3 regions of the Paenibacillus sp. J22R56 genome follow, and region 2 is predicted to be linked to each of the others. Evidence: predicted binding sites of a transcription regulator. Region 2 holds the regulator's gene; each other region holds the start of a gene.
The links. The regulator Rex, encoded in region 2, represses fermentation and respiration genes when NADH is low (regulators of the CRP and FNR family bind a similar motif). The targets are predictions, from matches to a motif close to TTGTGAAATATTTCACAA.

Region 1: the regulator Rex is predicted to act here: its motif matches at 2,290-2,307, upstream of nadA (quinolinate synthase NadA).
Region 3: the regulator Rex is predicted to act here: its motif matches at 2,617-2,634, upstream of AC0YNT_RS08110 (DUF1641 domain-containing protein).

What each region holds. Positions count from the first base shown of each region.
Region 1 covers NZ_JBWDNV010000015.1:53,650-57,915, reverse strand. Annotated here, with positions in the region: gene nadB (L-aspartate oxidase) at 1-1,242, opposite strand, end outside; gene nadA (quinolinate synthase NadA) at 1,286-2,224, opposite strand; gene AC0YNT_RS29030 (ABC transporter permease) at 2,470-3,432, opposite strand; gene AC0YNT_RS29025 (ABC transporter permease) at 3,429-4,266, opposite strand, start outside.
Region 2 covers NZ_JBWDNV010000002.1:429,794-434,059, reverse strand. Annotated here, with positions in the region: gene AC0YNT_RS05970 (hypothetical protein) at 1-245, opposite strand, end outside; gene AC0YNT_RS05965 (cell wall elongation regulator TseB-like domain-containing protein) at 373-906, opposite strand; gene AC0YNT_RS05960 (amidohydrolase) at 906-2,207, opposite strand; gene AC0YNT_RS05955 (redox-sensing transcriptional repressor Rex) at 2,188-2,847, opposite strand; gene dinG (ATP-dependent DNA helicase DinG) at 2,844-4,266, opposite strand, start outside.
Region 3 covers NZ_JBWDNV010000003.1:27,186-31,451, reverse strand. Annotated here, with positions in the region: gene AC0YNT_RS08120 (cation:proton antiporter) at 1-729, opposite strand, end outside; gene AC0YNT_RS08115 (NAD(P)/FAD-dependent oxidoreductase) at 906-2,084, opposite strand; gene AC0YNT_RS08110 (DUF1641 domain-containing protein) at 2,115-2,537, opposite strand; gene rpsR (30S ribosomal protein S18) at 2,779-3,063, opposite strand; gene ssb (single-stranded DNA-binding protein) at 3,082-3,621, opposite strand; gene rpsF (30S ribosomal protein S6) at 3,656-3,940, opposite strand; gene AC0YNT_RS08090 (YjzC family protein) at 4,126-4,266, shown strand, end outside.

The sequences.
Region 1 (4,266 bases), on a different contig from region 2:
TTTTGTTTCCAGCTCCGAAAGCTTAATAATGCTATCAACAATGCGTTTGCCAAAAACAATTGCTTCTGATAATGAATTGCTCGCAAGACGGTTCGCTCCATGAACACCGGTAGACGATACTTCCCCGCATGCAAACAATCTTCTTATATTGGTTTCCCCGTTTAAATCGGTTTTGACTCCACCCATCATATAATGGGCAGCAGGTGCAACCGGAATCCAGTCCGTCGTCAGGTCCAGCCCATACTGCAGACAGAATTCATAGATATTCGGGAAACGATGCCTCACCATATCGGCCGATTCATGCGTCACATCAAGATACACGAACGTCGACTTTGTCTCTTCCATCTCACTGACAATAGCGCGTGCGACAACATCACGAGGTGCAAGCTCAAGCTGAGCATGATAACGATCCATGAAACGTTCTCCCCGGATATTACGCAGAATCGCTCCTTCGCCCCGAACTGCCTCAGAGATGAGGAAGCGTGGTGCACCCGGATAACAAAGAGAAGTCGGATGGAATTGAACAAATTCCATATCTTGAATGAGGGCACCTGCACGGTAAGCCATAGCAACACCATCGCCAGTTGCTACATCCGGATTAGTCGTATAACGATACAGCTGGCCTGTTCCACCGGAACATAAGATGGTCGCTTTACCCCGCACATATAGACGCTGCCCGTCAGGCTTCTGAACGATCGCCCCACAGCATTCACCATCCTGCGTGACGAGGTCGATGACAAAATGATCATCCCACACATCAATGCCTGGATCCGCTGTTGCTTTCTCCGACAAAGCGCGTACGATCTCAAAACCTGTTGCGTCTCCGTTCGCATGAAGAATACGGCGCTGACTATGCGCCCCTTCCTTGGTAAGCGCAAATACACCGTTCTCAAGGTCAAACTGTGTGCCCATGCTGATGAGATTGCTGACGCCTTCAGGACCCTCATGGACAAGGACATTAACTGCATCTTCCGAGCAAAGACCTACGCCTGCAATAAGCGTATCCTCGCGATGATAGGCTGGTGAATCGTCATCCGAAATAACCGCAGCGATACCCCCTTGAGCGTAACGCGTATTGCTGTCGAGCAAAGATTTTTTCGTAATCATTAAGACAGAATGGTTCTTCTCACTTGCCAATAATGCGGTAAAAAGACCGGCAATGCCGGCCCCGATTACAAGTACGTCCTTCTCTATAACGGGCAAGTCCTCTAACGACAGGTCAACGAGGTATCTTGGTATCATATTATTATTGCGCCTCCAAGCATAGGAGTAGCGCATGCTCCTCCTATTTTACGAGTAACATGCGCTCCAGGGACTTACGGGCTTGTTCCGCAACATGTTCTGGAACGTAGATTTGAGGCTGCATGGTTTCGAGACATTTTACCAGCTTCTTCAAGTTGTTCACCTTCATGTTTGGACAAACCAAATATTTGGATGCAAAATGGAATGTTTTGTTCGGGCTGTCCAGACGAAGCTGGTAACCAGTACCGTCTTCTGTACCAACGATAAACTCCTGACAATCCGATTCCTTGCAATATTTAAGAATAGCTGTTGTGCTGCCGACAAAATCGCCAAGCTCTACAACTTCAGGACGGCATTCCGGATGCACAACGAATTGCGCGTTCGGGTATTTCGCCTTCATCTCCTCAACGTCTTTCACCGTCAGCATATCATGCGTGTTGCAGTAGCCTTCCCAGATGATCATCTTCTTGTCGGTATTCTGCTGCACATAATGGCCCAGGTTTTTGTCTGGTACCCAGATCACTTCATCGCCTTCTACCGAGTTCACCACTTTAACGGCATTCGCAGATGTACAGCAAATATCCGTCTCCGCTTTAATGTCTGCTGAAGAATTGATATAAGTGACAACAGTTGCGTTAGGATGCTGTGCTTTCAGCTTGCGCAGTCCTTCCACGTTAACCATGTCTGCCATCGGGCATCCTGCACGTTCGTCAGGAATAATAACCGTTTTGTTAGGAGCAAGAATTTTCGCGCTTTCTCCCATAAAATGAACCCCGCAAAAGACGATAACATCCGCATCAGTCTCTGCAGCCTTCTGAGCGAGCAAGAACGAATCCCCGCGGAAATCCGCAACCTCTTGAATTTCATCCCGTTGATAGTAATGAGCCAGAATGATTGCATTTCGTTCTTTCTTTAATTGCATGAGCCTTTCACGCAGTTCACGATTCTGTTCCGCCTTGCGTTCCAGCGCCAGCGCTTCCACAGTTGATCCTCTCCTCTTATGAGGGATGGGCGGTGAGTCCCATTCCGATTAATGGCTTACCGACTTTGTGAATTGATGCACAAACTCAGTCAAGTCAATGGCTTAAATGTGATTGATTTGTTAAGGTTTAATTTACTCCACGTGCAGGATGCTGTCAATGCATTAAATAAGAAAAAACCCTCTTTACCGCCTGCGAATTTCGCATAAGGACGGAGAAGAGGGCTAAGTGTAAAAAACGAGCTTCCTTACCTTTTCGCTGGATCGTATGGTTCACCAAGCGCACTAGGTGCTGACGAACGTCCCACTGCTCCTGCCAGAACAATAAGGGTCAGTAAATACGGCAGCATATAGAAGAACTCATTCGGAATATGATGCGACCATTCGAACAACTGTGCCCAGTTACGAAGTGCCTGCGCCATCCCGAAGAAGATCGCCGCACCAGCAACGCCAAGCGGATTCCATTTTCCAAAAATAACAGCCGCTATCGCAATAAAGCCTTGTCCGGAAATCGTGTTATGAGCAAAGTTGCTTGTTGTCGTGAGCGCGATTGTTGCGCCGCCAAGACCAGCTAAAGCGCCGCTCAGCATAACGCCGATATAACGGTATTTGGTTACGCTGATTCCGACTGTGTCCGCCGAGCTCGGATGCTCGCCTACAGCACGCAGACGAAGGCCGAAGGTCGTACGGTACAGCACAAAGTAGCTGAGAATAACAACGCCAATCACAATATAAGTTGTTGGATAAGCGGTGAAGATCCCTTTACCCAGCAATGGAATATCAGAGAGGCCTGGTATAGCAACCGGATTAAACACGTACTCCAGTGTTGGAGTCTGTCCAGAGCCTTCGTACAAGTTCTTGGTCAGATAAATAGCGAGACCCGCTGCCAAGATATTAATAACGACCCCAACAATGGTCTGGTCTGCACGGAACGTAATCGTTGCTACGGCATGCAGCAATGAGACGATTACACCAAAGACAAGACCGGCAATAAGCCCCATCCAAGGAGCGCCATGCTTCATACCGCCTTGAATAGCTTGGTCAGAGATAACGGCTGCAGCGAATGCGCCTGATATCATAAGACCTTCAAGACCGATGTTAATGACACCCGAACGCTCTGAGAAGAGTCCACCAAGGCCTGTGAAGATAAGCGCTGTCGAGAAGACAAGCGTAATGCTTATTAATTGACCAATTGTATCTAATGCGTTCATCGTGCACCGCCTCCTTCCGATTTGCCTTTATTCGAACGGCGAATCATAAATGGTTTGAGGAAGAATTTCACCAAACCATGCGAAGCGACGAAGAAGATAATCGAACCAATAACGATACGAACAATCTCAGGCGGTACATTTGCACCAAAGCTCATACCCGCCGAACCATAGCTTAAGCCGCCGAACAGCACGGCACCAAGGAATACGCCAATCGGTGTATTGCCACCAAGAAGAGCTACAGCGATACCGTCAAACCCATACCCCCATGATGCAGCCATTACCGTCTGGTAGCCGAACACACCTAGAATCTCGAAGACGCCGCCAAGACCTGCGAACACGCCGCTGATAAACATCGAAGTGATGATTGTACGGTTAACGTTCATTCCGGCATATAGCGCAGCATTTGGGTTGAGACCCACTGCACGAAGCTCATAACCTTTTTTCGTACGCCACAAGATCACATAAAAGACGATTAAGCCAATAATCGCAAATAATGTTCCCCAATGCATACGGGCATTACCCATACTTTCGGACAGCCATTTGATCGATACAAGTGCCGACTCATGAATCGGCTTCGATTTCTGCTGACCTTCCATAACGAGATATGTACCCACGATATAGTTGGAGAGGAAAAGCGCAATCCAGTTCAGCATAATCGAGGAAATAACCTCGTTTACACCACGTGCAGCTTTCAAATAACCGGAGAGCGCCGCCCACAAGCCGCCAAACAGACCACCAACGATAATCGCAAGAGGTGCATGGAGATACCATGGCAAATCAAGAGTAACCCCAACGATCGTGGCTCCTGTCATCCCCATCATAAACTGGCCTTCT
Region 2 (4,266 bases):
TTGCCTTCTTTAGCAATGTTTTCATAGACATCTTTTAATTTCGCATCCGGCTCAAGCGTAACCTGTACTGACACATGATCTTGATCTATAGTAGGAGCATTCGCCGAGGCGACACCTTCAACTTGTCCGATAGACTTCTGAAAAGGAGAAACGACAGCAAACTGCTTATATAACATCCACCCGCCAAACAGCAGCAATGCTGTAGCTACAGCGGACAACACGAATGGGACAATGCGAAGTTTCATTCTTACTCCTCCTCTTTAAGCGTTAATATAAAATTCCGTATATCATCTCTGCTATACGAAAGTATATCATATATCGACATCAAGAGGGCGGTGTAAAAACAGGAAAAGGAGCCAGCCGCTTACGCGGCTAGCTCGCTGTTTTGGCAGGAAGATGATATTCCGTCACATACGTTCCCGTACGGAAATCATAGAATGCGTAGCTGTATTTCTCGGGGTTATGGCCTTCTGAATAGAAGACTTCCCACACAAGCTGTCCATTTAACGTTCCCGGCTGAATCCGTTTGAATTCTGCATCCGGTTTGGCTTTCAGCACAGCTTGTTTGATTGAGGCTTTAAGTACACTTTCAGTTTCCTTAACAATCTGCACGGTCTTATCCGGACCAATTAACCATACATAAATCACTTCATCCGCGTCATTCTCGCCCTTCACGATCCAAGAAGTCGTATCCCATACCTGCTTCGTGATGGACGTTACTTTGGTCAAGTTTGCTGCTTCCTTAGCTTGCTTGCGAATCGGATTCTCTGAGTCCCAGAATGGCTGTTGAATCGTATTGTAGTACATGATTACAATTGCGATAACAGCCAACAAGGCAACAAGAATCACGGCCAGCCAGCGCTTTGGACTCATGACCGAAGAACGTTTTTTAGTTGTCGCTCTCATTATGCTTGCAGCAGCCGCTCGAAGCTTGCTTGTGCCTCGTAACGGATCTTCTCTTCATCCATTAGCGTACACTCGCCATTATGAACAACTTTACGTCCATCCACCCACACATGCTTAACATCTCTTCCTGAACCGGAATAAACAAGATGCGATACGATATCTGTCAGGGGATAATAATGAGGCTGTTCTATATCGATGGCAATGAAATCTGCTTTTTTGCCTTCAACCAATTGGCCAATTTTTTCTTCCTGCCATATGGAACGTGCACCATAAACCGTACCCATGCGTAATGCCTCCATAGCAGGGATAACGGTTGGATCACCGGATACTCCTTTGTGCAGCAAAGCAGCAAATTTGATTTCTTTAAACAGATCCAAATTGTTATTGCTCGCAACACTATCCGTACCAAGCGACACAGTAACGCCTGCACGCAGCAGTTCAGGTACACGAGCTACGCCGCTTGCCAGCTTCAGATTGCTGACAGGATTATGGGATACGGCTACCTTACGGTCAGCCAGCAATGCAATCTCTTCATCATTCAAATGTACCGCATGGGCAACAAGTGCCGGCCGCGAGAAAAAGCCCAGCTTATCCAGATGCTCGACAGGACGAGTACCGTAATCCCGGACATTTTGCTCCACTTCAGCAAGTGTCTCGGACATATGTGTATGAACAGGCAGATCATAATCATGAGCAGCTTGGACAAACTTCTCAATGTAATCAGGCGGGCAAGTATAAGGGGCATGTGGTGAAATCATGGTCGTAATACGTCCATCTGCTTTGCCGTTCCAATCCCGCGCGAATGCGATTGCTTCTGTCAGCTTCGCCTGCTGGATCTCCTCGGAACAAAGACCAATAACGCCACGTGTCAAACAGCCGCGAATACCCGATTGCTCAACCATTGCAGCCACTTGATCCATTCTGTCATACATATCAACAAACGCTGTTGTACCCGTCTTCAGCATCTCGACAATAGCCAAGGCGCTGCCAGCACGAGTATCTTGATCGATATATTTGCCTTCCATCGGCCACATTTTTTGCTCGAGCCATACTTGCAGGTTTTGATCGTCGGAGTAACCACGGAGCAGAGACATAGCTGCATGACCATGTGTATTAATAAGGCCCGGCATAAAAGCAAGCTTGCTGCCGTCTAATCGTTCTACTTTCTCATCCAGCCCAGTTGGAGCTGTCTCACCGATATATGTAATCTGATCGTCGGTTACTACCATGTGTCCCCGGAAGACCGAATTGGTATCGTTCATCGTCACGAACAGGCCATTTTCAATCCATAATTGAGCCATCTTCAAGTTCATTCCTTTCTTTGTTCAAATAATAAGCCAAGCTCAGTAATTCTCTTGTAAAGTCTGCGTGGTGAATCCGGATATGATCTGGTAACCGCAATATAGCCGGTGCAAAGTTCAAGATCCCTTCAATCCCCGCTTCTACGAACTGATTCGCTACATTTTGTGCTTCCGGACCGGGCACGGTAATAATGCCGATCCGGATATTATTTTCCTCTACGACAGCCTTCAGCTTTTCCATAGGCATGATGGGAAGATTATTAATCATCGTCCCGATCTTACTAGGATGGTCATCGAATACGGCGACAATTTTCATATTGTCTTTGGAGTACTTATTGTAATTACATAATGCATGTCCTAGGTTACCAGCACCAACGAGTGCAACATTAATCCGCTGGTCCAGCTTTAGGATTTGTTGAATCTTCTCAATCAAATAGGAGACGTCGTACCCGATACCCTTACGGCCGAAATCACCGAAATAAGCAAGGTCCTTCCGAATTTGGGCGGGATTGAGGTCTAGCTTGAGTCCCAGCTCCTGCGAGGAAACGGTTTGCACTTCACGGTTGTACAATTCGTTTAACACCTGCAGATAGATGGGCAGCCGTCTGACGACGGCCTCTGATATTTTCGCCTGCTTCACCCGTTTGCCCCCTCTTCCGATTGCAGCCATTCCCGCATTCGCGCTACCATCTGATCCGTATGCATGGTTTCAATCTTCGGTCCTGGTAATGAATAAAGGAAATGTTTGCCATAATACGTATCAATGACTCGCGTATCGTAGATAATAACAATCCCCTTGTCCTTCGTTGTACGAACAAGTCTTCCGAAGCCCTGTTTGAAGCGGATAACCGCTTGTGGGATAGACAGCTTCATAAACGGATTTTGCTTTTGCTTCTGCAGCAGCTCCGACTTCGCTTCAACAAGCGGATGATTCGGCGGCTGGAACGGCAGGCGGACGATGGCAAGACAGGTTAAAGCCTCACCTGGAATGTCCACCCCTTCCCAGAAGCTGCTCGTGCCAAGCAGAACCGTTTCGGGTGACTGGGTGAACCGTCTCGTAAGCTTTGTCCGATTACCGCTGTCAATGCCTTGTCCAAGGACCTGAATACCCGAACCTGCCAAAGCTTCTTTAAGCGGCTCATAGACCTGCTTCAGCATCCGATATGAAGTAAATAGCACAAGCATGCGTCCTTTTGTCTCTACTGCTGCATCCGCAAGCGAGTCTACAAGCATAGAAGTAAACTGCTGATCGCTCCCAGCACCTTTCAAGGTTGGGAAATTCCGTGGAATAATGACCAGAGCCTGCTCGCGATAATTAAACGGCGAGGGAAGCTGAACGGTCTTGAGCCGGTTATTTTCTTCAAACCCTTCGAGGCCAAGCTGCTCCTCCGCATACTGGAACGATTTATGAACAGACAATGTTGCAGAAGTTAGCACAATGCTGTCCTTCACATCAAAGAAATATTGCTGAAGCTGTTTGCTGACATCCACCGGAACGGCATAAAGATGGACAGACCGATAACGGTAAGCCATACTCGCTTCAATCCAATACACTTCCGAATTTTGCTCCATCTTGAGGAAGGTACGCAGATCATCCTTCACTCTCGTCAAATCACGAACAACGCCATTGAGGTCGGTAATAAGTCCTTGAATCGTCTGGTCATCGAGTCTTTCTTTAATATCCGATGCCATTTTATCCACTGTCTTAACGACCCGGCTGAGCTCGGTATGCACATTTGTCTCTATATTCAACACATCGTCCCAGCCTGTTTTCGGGGTGTCACTGCGCAAACGGCAAACGGCCTGACCGTTATCATTGCCGGCCTCTCCAGACTCGCCAACGAAGGCATACAGGAGCTCAAACAGCTTATCCCAATGCTCCTTGACGTCTTGGAAAATCGGAATAACCGTATCAATGGTTTCCGTCCATGCTTGTACCCGCTCATCATCCTCCTGCTGCAGACGTAGTCTAAGTGCTGGCAAGAGACCAGAACGGTTATCTTTAAATAATCTCGTCGTTTGATGAGTCAAGGAGAAGTAATTAATTTGCATGCCAAGA
Region 3 (4,266 bases), on a different contig from region 2:
TGCAGCAAAGGCGCCGATAATACCTGCGATGCCCATCTCCTCTGCAAAATAAGAAAAGGCAAAGCAGATGATTAGCCCCCCGCTCATGACCGCTTCTGTCACACGTAGTGGAGAGAACCATTTTAGGAAACGAGGCACCAATAGCCATCCCGCTGCAACAACTATAATAAAGAACAAAAGCTTCTTACCGATAAGCAGCCCAATCGATACATCTTGAGCAGGAACAAGAACGCTCATCATAACCGCCAGCAAGACGACTACGATGACATCATCTACAACTGCAGCACCTAGAATGGTCGTCCCCTCACGCGTCTGCAGTTTATTCATTTCCTTCAAGGTTTGCACCGAGATACTGACTGAAGTGGCGCAAAGCAGCAGCCCAAGGAATAACGCTTCATTGTTCGACAAGCCAAACGCTGCAGCAATCGCATAACCGCCTACAAAAGGCAGTATAATGCCGCCAACAGCAACAGCGAACGAGGCCTTCCAATTGCTCCTCAGCTGCTCCAGATCGGTCTCCAGCCCCGCTATAAACATAAGCAGCAGCACACCGATTTCCGAGAAATGTCCGATAAAATCATCCGGCTGTACCCAGTCCAGTACAGCTGGGCCAATAATAATGCCTGCGAGCAGCTTTCCAAGTACAGCAGGCTGCCCCAATCGTACAGACAAGGCTCCTGTAACCTTGGTAGCGAACAATATAATGACCAAATATAAAATGAATACCATTGTTATATGGCGCTCCTTCCTCCATGTATTTAAGCATAACAAAAGGAGCCTGCAACTATGCAGGCTCCCGAAAATAGACAGAAGGAGCCCGCTGTGGCAGGCTCCTCCAAGATAAAGCTTATTTAACTACTATTACGAGTGAACCAGCGAATGGTTCCTTTTCTCGAATAAAACTATTATTTCAAGAACGAGAACAGACCGTTAACATGAGTCAGGTAACGAACGTTACTTGCTTCTTTCATCAGTGTAGCTGCTGTACCTTTCAGTTTCAGCTGGCTAGCACCAATTGTACCGATTGCATCTTTGCGGCCAAGGCTCGCAAGAACACCGGAGTTAACGAACTCGAACGATTTCATTGGGATACCTTTGCCCGATGCGAACAGGTTGTAACCAATGCACTCGCCCATTTGCCAAGCGATTTGTGCACTTGGTGGGTAAGGACGGCCTTCTGGACCCATAACAAACGCGTTGTCGCCAGCAAGGAATACATCCGAGTGGGAAGTCGATTGCAGGAATTCAGTAACCGATGCACGGCCACGGTTTACTTCGATACCACAGTTTGCTACTACAGGGTTACCTGTAACACCGCCTGTCCAAACGAATGTATTCGTTTCGATCGAGCTGCCGTCTTTCAGCATAACTGTGTTGCCTTGAACTTCAGTAACGGCAACACCCATGATCAGGTTAACGCCACGGTCAGTCAGGCTGGATTTCGCACGCTCAAGCAGGTCAGCTGGGAAGCCCATCAGAATGGTTGGACCAGCTTCAATGTTGTACAGCGAGATTTCGCTGCGGTCAACACCATGCTCTGCACACCATTTTGGAAGCATATCAACGATCTCGCCGATCAGCTCGATACCTGTCAGGCCGCCGCCGCCAACAACGATTGTTGCGTCTGCTTTGTTTTTGGATTGCGCATAAGCTGCAATGCGGTTTTGGATATGAGCGCTAACTTGCTTCGCTTCTTCAACCGATTTCAGCGTCAGGCTGTTCTCTTCGAGACCAGGGATGCCAAAGAATGCTGTTTCGCCGCCTAGAGCGACTACCAGTTGATCATATTTCACTGTGCCGCTGCCAGCCAGTTTAACTTGTTTTTTCTCTGGATCGATGTTCTCAACTGTATCAATAACCAGATTAACCGATTTGCCTTTAAGCAGTTTTTCCAAAGGAAGTGCTACGTTTCCTTCGTTAACGCCGCTTACAGCCAGACGATGCAATTCAGTAATGATTTGGTGGTAAGGCGTTTTGTTAATTACCGTGATTTCTGCTTCTTCAGCCGAAATGTATTTACGAGCCGTTAGTGCGCTCAACAGACCGCCATAACCGCCGCCAAGAATTAAAATTTGCTTAGCCATGTTTACCCTCCGCTCTTGTATGATTCCGAATTATACGTTCTTACGCTCAGCCAATACGTTCAGGAACGATTGAGCGAAACGAAGTGTTGCTTGTACTTGTGGATCTTTCAGCATTTTCAGCATGCCAAAGAGACCAATTGTCGAGTTATCGGCTTGTGCACGATCGCCAGCTTCAACTGCTGCGTTAGCAATACCTTTAGTTTTATCAACGATTGGTTGAACGAATTCGCCAAAGCCATGAACCATATCGTTCATCAGAACTTTGTCGTTTGCTACTGTAGTAGCTACATCATAAGCTTTAGTCATAAGCGTCACCAGTTCTGCCAATTTAGGCAGGTGGTTCACCAGTTGAGTCAGCGATTGCTGAATTTCTGGTTGCAGCAGTTGCTCGAGAACGTCCAGTTCACGTACAGAGCCGGATTCTTCAGGTAATTTCGTTACGGTTTCAGACATACGAATGCATCCCTCTTTCCATCAGTAATCGATCAAATGATTTACTTGCATAAGTCGATATTCCACAACTGTAAATTTAAAGTGAAATTATTCACAATGAAGCTCTAACATCATCGCCGACTTGTATGCACGAACTACATCTTATTGTATTCCTCTTGCGTCAAATGATCAATTCCTATTTTTATGAAAACACGAAAAAAGCCCATCGAGACGTTAGTCTCAATGGGCTTCTTACTACTTACTACTCAGTTGTGTACGGCAGCAATGCTACTGTACGTGCACGCTTGATAGCAACCGTCAGCAGACGTTGGTATTTCGCGCTAGTTCCAGTTACACGACGTGGCAAAATTTTGCCGCGCTCGCTGATAAACTTTTTGAGCAGATCAGTATCTTTATAGTCAATGTGAGCAATTTTGTTCACAGTGAAGAAACATACTTTACGGCGTTTGTTGCGTCCGCCTTTGCGGCCGCCGAATTTGCGTTCTGGACGCTCTCCGTCTCCGCCTTCTCTTTGCTTGAAGCTCATTCGAACCCATCCTTTCGATTAAAATGGCAAGTCATCTTCTGATATATCGATCGGTCGACCGTCATCCGAGAACGGATCACGGCTGTTGTTGTTGTTACGTGGAGTACTAGGCCGGCTTCCGCCGCCGCCGCCGTTACCGCCGCCATAAGGAGCGTTACCACCGCCGCCGCTTAAAGATCCTCCGCTGTTGTTGTTGCTTCCGGCATAACTGCCACTTTCTTGCGGAGCTCCGCCTTCACGGTTAGATTCCAAGAAGCGAACGTTATCGGCAATAACTTCCGTCACATAGACGCGTTTACCTTCGTTGTTCTCGTAGTTACGCACTTGAATGCGTCCTTCTACCGCTGTTAAGCGACCTTTACGCAAGTAATTGGCGCATGTCTCAGCCAACTGCCGCCAAGTTACGACCGGAATAAAATCCGCTTCGCGCTCGCCCTGACCGCTCGTAAACGGCCGGTCTACTGCTATCGTAAATTGCGTAACTGCTACACCTGCTGGTGTATAACGCAATTCGGGGTCTCTTGTTAATCTGCCAATCAGTATTACACGATTCAACATCGCCTTTGCCTCCCAATCGAACATCTAGCGTGGATTAAGCAACGTCTCTGACGATCAAGCTACGGATAACTTCATCCGTAATTTTCATGATGCGGTCAAGTTCATTAACAACTTCTGTCGTTGCATTGAAATGAACCAGAACGTAGTAACCATCACGAATCTTATTGATCTCATACGCAAGACGACGTTTACCGATCACATCTTGCTTTGTGACTTCCCCGCCATTGTTAATGATGCCACTGAATTTGTCGACGATGGCTTGAACGTTTTCTTGCTCAACATCCGGACGAATGATGTACATCACTTCATATTTGCGCATTGTGTTTCACCTCCTTTTGGACTAACGGCCCCTTTAAGGGGCAAGGAGCGAGATTATTACTCGCATCTACACAGTATAGCAAATAGCCTATACCTTGACAAGTCATTCGGCACTCCCGATTTCTACCTTTCATGACCCTGCCCTCTCCGGTTCATAATAAGAATCGGACAAGGAGGTGAACGAATATGGGTGAATGGACATTGTTTTCTCCCGGCGATCACGCGCCAAACGACGGCACCTATATAGAATCGGGCGTCAATTCCTACCATATGGGCATTAACAACCCGAAGAAGGTTGAACTCAAACGTGGACAAAGATTCCCAGAG